Regions from separate parts of the Synechococcus sp. BA-124 BA4 genome, predicted to be linked through region 1. Evidence: riboswitches for the same ligand, from Rfam matches in the RefSeq annotation. Region 1 holds a riboswitch; the other holds the start of a gene.
What was found. Region 1 has a riboswitch for cobalamin ahead of VB734_RS01275 (HupE/UreJ family protein). Riboswitches for the same ligand answer to the same signal wherever they lie in the genome.

Region 1 (3,394 bases):
CGGCTTGCCGCTCTGACGCAGCCAGCCCTTGAGTCGCAGGATCCCCTGCTCCACGATCTGCTCGCTCAGAAGGCGTTCCAGCGCCTGCCGCTCGAACTCCCCGGGCAGCTGCAGCGCCAGTGACTGCATCGGCACATGACTGTGGTCGTGGTGATGGTCGTGATCACCGTCGTGATCCGGGTCGTGCCCGTGGAGGGCCGGCTCCAGGCGCTGCAGGCCGAGCATGAGCTCCGCGGACACCTCTCCGCGCACCATCGGCAGCACCTGCACTCCTGGACGGCAGAGCGGAGTCAGCTGCCGCTGAACGGCCTCGCTGCGGGAGGCCTCGAGCCGATCGGCCCGGCTCATCAGCACCAGGTCCGCCGCCGCCAGCTGATCGCGGAAGAGGTCCTCAAGGTCACTGAGGTGGTCGAGGCTGGGGTCGGCCGCCCGCTGGCGCTCCAGGGCCGCCGGATCGCCCACCACACTGCCCTGAGCCAGGGCTTCGCCATCGACCACCGCCACCACGCCATTGACGCGGGTGCGGGTGCGGATCTCGGGCCACTGAAAGGCCTGCACCAGCGGCTCGGGCAGGGCCAGACCGCTGGTCTCGACCACGATGCCGTCGAGGCGATCGGCCTGGGCCAGCAGGATCTGCATGGTGGGCAGGAACTCGTCCTGGACGGTGCAGCAGAGGCAGCCGTTGGCCAGCTCCACCAGCCGGCCGTCGAGCTCGTCGTCGGGGCAGAAGCCGCAGCTGCGCAGCAGGGCTCCATCAATGCCCACCTCGCCGAACTCATTCACCAGCACCGCCAGACGCTGTCCACTGTGGAGCAGCAGCTGGCGCAGCAGCGTGGTCTTGCCGGCGCCGAGAAAGCCGGTCACGACGGTGACCGGCAGCCGCCGGCCGGGGAGCGGGGCCGGCGGGACCGCGGTAGGGATCGCCATCGTCAGGGCACCAGCTGGGTCCAGGCGAACGTGGCGCCGATGCCGATCAGCATCCCGGCCACCAGCCGCAGGTTGGCGGCCTGAAGCCCCCGGGCCCAGGAGCGGACCAGGGTGACGGCCGTGATCAGCAGGGCCCCCTGGCTGATCAGCAGGCCCGCCAGATACAGAACCTGGGCCGAGATCGACCAGCCCAGCACCGGCTGGCTCAGGACACTGCCGTGCAGGGCGATGGCGGGCAGGAGGATCCAGCGGGGCCAGCGGCCCAGCACCACCAGACCGGTGGCCACGAGCGAGAGGGCCACCAGCAGTTCGCTGCCGGGAGGCAGCGGCAGCACCAGGCCGAGGGCAGTGGAGCCCAGTCCGATCGCCAGCAGGGCGATCACCCAGCGCAAAGGCTGTTGCAGCCCCACAAGGCCGAGGCTGAGCAGAAAGAGGAGATGGTCAGGGCCGAGCAGGGGATGCCCCAGGCCGCTGAGGAAACCGGCCAGGCCACCTTCCTTCAGTCCGAAGGCCTCCATCAGGTGGTGGGCCGAGGCGGGTGCAGCCAGCAGCGAGAGCAGCAGCAGGGGCGCCAGCCCCACCAGGCTGATCAGACTCCTGGGGATGGGCCTGGCGCTGGTGGGCTCGTGAGCGCTGGTGTGGCCTGATCGGGAAGCGGGACTGGTGGGCCGTGCCGGCTGACGCAGCCGGGCCGGATCCCTGGACAGGAAGGTCATGGTCTGGAATTCCGGTCCGCGCCGGCACGAGAGGGAGAACCGGCGGGTGTTCTGACTGGCTCGTGCGGCGGCTGCTGACCGGAGCACGGGCTTCACAGCTGCGGGACAGCGCCGGACTCACACCGGACTTTCCCCCTTGCCCCCGGTGGCTGCTCACCACCGGAACCGGACCCGAATGCTACCGGCAGCCCAGGCTTTCGACCGTGGACACACCGGTGCTCGGGTTGACCCCATCGGCGCGGGAGCAGAGGGCCTTGACCTGGGAGAGATCCAGCACGGCGTCGCTGAAATCGGCTCCATCGATCCGGGCACCGGTGAAGCGGCTCTGCATGAGCATGGCGTTGCGCAGCACAGCACCGCTCAGGTCAGCCCCATCGAAGCGGGTGGCGAAGGCCACGACGTCTTCGAGGTCGGCCGCGCTCAGGTTGGAGTTGGTCAGATCGCTGGAGTTGAACACCGCCCCGCGCAGATCGCTGCCACTGAGGTCGTAGCCGCTCATCGACGCCTTGAGGAACTCCTGCTGGCGCAGGTCGCGGCCGTGCATGTCGGGCTGCAGATCCTGCAGGGCGCGCTGACCCCGCAGCTCCGGAGCGGTGATCGCCGCGGCGCTGCCCACACCCAAGAGCAGCGAGCTGCCCATCAGCAGGATCAGCCCCGCCAGCAGCGACCACCAGCGCCTGTGAACGCGCTGCCGGCAGGAGGCGAGGGGCCTGGACACCCGAGGAGCAGACGGCACGGCGCACGTAGCGTGACGGCTCAAGCTATGGCACATGAGCATGTCGCTGCGGGTGGTCGTTCCACCCCATCCCCTGATCGCCCACTGGCTCACGCTGCTGCGGGACCGGGACACCCCCTCGCCGCTGTTCGCCACCGCCATGGCCGAGCTGGGGCGCTGGCTCACCTACGAGGCCGTGCGCGACTGGCTGCCCCAGCGATCCCTGCAGGTGCAGACTCCCCTGGCCGTCACCGAGGGGATGGTGGTGGATCCGTCGGTGCCCGTGCTGGCGGTGCCGGTGCTGCGGGCCGGACTGGGGCTGTGGGCCGGAGCCCAGGCGGTGTTGCCCTCAGCCCGGGTGGCCCACATGGGCCTGGTGCGGGATGAGCACACGGGCGAGGCCAGTTGCTACCTCGACACCCTGCCGCAGCGGATCGGCGAGCGGGTCGGGGTGATGGTCTTCGATCCGATGCTCGCCACCGGCGGCAGCCTGATCCAGGTGCTGGAGCGCCTGGAGGCCCGGGGTGTGACGGGTCAGCGGTTGCGGGTGATCACGGCCCTGGCGGCCAGCCCCGGGCTCGCGGCCCTCGGCAGGCGTTTCCCGGATCTGAAGGTGTACACGGCCTGCATCGATCCCGAGCTGGATGAGGCCTTCCGTATCGTTCCCGGCCTGGGGGATGCCGGGGATCGCCTGAACGGCTCCCAGTCGCCGGCGTTTCCGGCGGAAGCTCAGGCCTAGGCTCCCCGATTCCCCCTTCGCTCCGCCCCTCCGTCGCATGGCCGTCGCCCCCGCTCCCGGCAGCCCCCTGATCCTGGGCTCCAGCGCCGGGGCTGGCCTGGAGCGCAGCCTGCGGGGAAGGGTGCGGGTGCCGGGCGACAAGTCGATTTCCCACCGGGCCCTGCTTTTCGGCGCCATCGCCGAAGGCGAGACCCGCATCGAGGGGCTGCTTCCCGCCGAGGATCCCCTCAGCACCGCCGCCTGCCTGAGGGCCATGGGGGTCACCATCAGCCCGATCAGGGCCGGTGAAGCGGTGCT
Region 2 (3,394 bases), on a different contig from region 1:
GCTGGCCGGTGTGGCTTCGGCTTCCGCCTGGTCCTGGGAACTCCCGCCCTGGTCCGCGCCGGGGCTCGCTGCTCCGGCCTGCTCGATCAACTGCTCGATCAACTGCTCGATCTCGGCGAACGACTCGACCGTGGTCACCTCCTCGTCGCTGGCGTCGCTGCTGATGGGCTCCTCAGGCTCCGAGGCCTCCTCTGGGGTCTCGGTTTCTGACACCTCAGCCGTGTCAGTGGCTCCGGGCTCCGGGCGAACCCAGCGTTTGCTGGTCTCGCGGGCCTTGGCGCTGGCGTCACGCCGCTCCTGCAGCCAGGTCAGCAGTCCCCCCAGTGTCGATCCCGCCAGGCTGATCAGCCGCATCAGGGCGGCGGCCAGCTGCTGCAGGCTGGTGCGCCAGCGCTCGACACCCGTGAGGCGCACCTGCTCGTCGCAGCTGAGCTGGCGCCAGCGGCCCAGGCCCACCTCCACGCTGAGACGGCCGATCAGCAGGCCGCCGCAGAGTACGGCCAGCATCGGTGCCCCGCTGAGCCTATCGGCGCTGGTGACGAGCACCAGCCCCAGGATCAGCACCAGAGCTCCCCAGACCGAATCCCGGGGGCGGCTGAGCTCGGGCACCAGCAGGGGCAGCAGCAGCACCAGCAGACCGGCAAGGAGTGCCAGGGATCCACCGAGGGTGGCGAGCATGGCGGCAGAGGCGGCGGTGGGGCCATTCTGAGCCGCTCGATACAGTCGGCTCACGCCCACCTGGCGGAATTGGTAGACGCGCTGGTTTTAGGTACCAGTGGCTTCGGTCGTGGGGGTTCAAGTCCCCCGGTGGGCATCGCTGAATCAGCGCAGCATCAGGGCCAGTGGCGCCAGGGCCACCAGGCCACCGCCGAGGGCCAGGGCCAGGGCCAGGCGGGTGGTGACGGTCCGAGGCAGACGGCGCAGCACCACGACGGTCGTGCCGCTCACCAGCAGTGAGCCGACGAAGGCCCCCAGCCACCAGGAGAGGGAGGTCTGATCGCTGGGCGCTTCCAGTCCGTGCAGCATGGCGTGCACGGCCACGGCGGCGGCCACCACCCCTCCCCAGAGACTCAGACGCGCGCTGGAGCCCTGCCTCTCGGCCCAGAGGATCGAGCCGGCCACGGCGGTGATGGCGAGGGCCGCGAGCAGCTCGCCGAAGGGCAGGCTGCCGCCCATGGCTCCGAACAGGCCACCGGCGACGGCGCCCACCAGGGCCCAGATCAGCAGGCTCGAGGAGATGGCGGCGGAGGCGGCACCAACGCCGATCAACAGCAGCAGGTGGTCGAGACCTGCGAGGGGATGAAGGAAGCCTGAGCCGAGGCCCCCATGGGCAAAGCCGTGGGCCTGGACCGGCTGGGCGGCCAGGGCGAAGGCCACGGCGGACAGGCCGGTGTAGAGCACCAGGGTGCTGCTGGGGAATCTGCTCATTGAGGGGGAACGGTCCGCGCCGGGGGTTTGGTGAACTGAGACGGCGAGCGTTCTGACTGAGGGGCGTCTCCGCGGGGGAGCCCCATCACAGCTGCGGGACAGTGCCGGATTCGACGGGGACCGCAAGGCCCCATCACACCGAACTTTCCTCCTTGCCTCCAGGGTGTGAACCGCTGGAACCGTCCTTGTCATTCTGGACCTTTCCGGCGGGCCTGGCTGCCCATGGTGTGAATGGGGAGGGCCGTGTCCGCTGGCACGGTCCGTGGCCATGCAGCGCACAGTCGCCAAGGCGGCCGCTGCCTAGCTTTCGCCCCATGGACATGTCTTCAATCCCTGCTGCGGCCGCTATGGCCGAGCCGATCGGGCTTCTCCCCCGAGGGGTCTGTCTCGATGAGCCCTGGGCGTCGGGGCAGCGCAAGCGCTACCTGGCCAGCCTGGACCCGGCATCCGCGGCCGCTCCGGCCGGACATCGTCCCGACCAGGGTGCGGGCCACGAAGGGTGAGGTCATCGCCCGCAGCAGCGCGCTGTAGTTGAGATCAAAGACCAGTTCGGTCCCCACCGGCACGGCGACGGAGCCGGTGTCAAGCACCAGATGGTCACTGCTGGCGCCCAGCAGGGTCATCCCCCGCGGCAGCGTCAGTCCCGCCGCATCCACATCCTGCAGGCCGAGGGCCAGCAGCACGCGCCAGCGGTCGCCCCGGTCCACCCGTGCGGGTGGAGAGCCGAAGGCGCCCTGCTGGCAGTCTCCCCAGGGCAGGGTGGGCTTGCGGTTCGATTCGATCACCTCCGCCACCAGGCGGAAGGCTCTGGTGCAGAGCCCCTGGATGGGGCGGCGCTGGAGGGGTTCGCGGCCCAGCAGGATCGCCTCCCCCAGGCGCAGGTTGTTGATCCTGCCCACCGTTCCCCCATCCAGCAGCCAGGGGAGGTTGGCGGAGTTCCCGCCCGACACCAGCGGCAGCACGATGCCGAAGGAGGCCTCCAGGGCCGTGGCCAGGCCGGACAGCTGGGCCATCGAGGTCTCCGAGGGAACCACGCCGTTCTGGCAGGCCAGGTTGGCGCCCAGACCGATCAGGTCCAGTCCGGGCAGGCCCAGCAGGCCGGCGGCGATTCCCTCCAGCCGCTCCGGCAGGATTCCCTCGCGCAGATCACCCAGTTCCACCATCAGGATCACGCCGTGGCGGTGGTTCTGGGCGATCGCCGCCGCCGAGAGCATCGCCAGCACGGCGGGCTCGGTGTTCAGGCTGATGTCGGCCTGGGCCACCACCTGCTGCACCTGGCTCGGCATGGGTGAGCGGATCAGGGTCAACGGCAGGCTCACGCCGGCGCGGCGCAGCGCGGCGATCGTTTCGAGGCGCGGTTCGCCGATTCCGCTTACCCCGGCCGCGGCCAGCACGGTGGCCACCTGCGGCAGCCCCAGGGTGGCCTTGGTCACGGCAGTGACCGACACACCGCGGGCGCGGAGGCGATCCACCAGGCTGCGGGCGTTGTGGCCAATCCTGTCGAGGCGGATCTCCAGCCTCGGTGCCGTCAAGAGGTGAGGGTGGCAGGCGTGGGTTGGAGTTCCGGGAAGGCACCGACCACCATCTCCACCAGGCGCTCGGGGGAGCGGGTGAGCGCATCGGTGGCGGGCAGCCCCAGCTCGATCCCGTAGAGCGCGATCGCCGCCGTGACCTCCGCTTCGCTCATGGCTTCGTGGTTGAGGCACAGGCCGATCACGCGCGTGGGCGCGAAGCTTTCGATCAGGGCGATCTCGCTGGAGGGCGATGGCATCGGGATCGCCGGGAAGTCGCTGAGCCAGGGCCGCTTCGGGGCGTGCTGCAGGATCACCGCCTGGGGCCTGGCACCCCGCAGGATGTAGGTGGAACTGAGGTAGGCCGGGTGGCTGAGCGCGCCCTGGCCTTCGATCACGATCACGTCGGGATGCTCCGCCTCGTAGGCCTCGATCACCGTGGCCTCCACCTCGCC

Region 2: another riboswitch for cobalamin. It lies ahead of VB734_RS02015 (HupE/UreJ family protein); the one in region 1 lies ahead of VB734_RS01275 (HupE/UreJ family protein).

The regions. Positions count from the first base shown of each region.
Region 1 is NZ_JAYGIA010000006.1:29,013-32,406, forward strand. It holds gene cobW (cobalamin biosynthesis protein CobW) at 1-927, opposite strand, end outside; gene VB734_RS01275 (HupE/UreJ family protein) at 930-1,643, opposite strand; cobalamin riboswitch at 1,667-1,828, opposite strand; gene VB734_RS01280 (pentapeptide repeat-containing protein) at 1,822-2,283, opposite strand; gene upp (uracil phosphoribosyltransferase) at 2,414-3,097, shown strand; gene aroA (3-phosphoshikimate 1-carboxyvinyltransferase) at 3,135-3,394, shown strand, end outside.
Region 2 is NZ_JAYGIA010000011.1:10,802-14,195, forward strand. It holds gene VB734_RS02005 (Ycf66 family protein) at 1-678, opposite strand, end outside; tRNA gene VB734_RS02010 (tRNA-Leu) at 733-814, shown strand; gene VB734_RS02015 (HupE/UreJ family protein) at 823-1,428, opposite strand; cobalamin riboswitch at 1,453-1,627, opposite strand; gene VB734_RS02020 (alanine/ornithine racemase family PLP-dependent enzyme) at 1,755-2,960, opposite strand; gene VB734_RS02025 (DUF1611 domain-containing protein) at 2,957-3,394, opposite strand, start outside.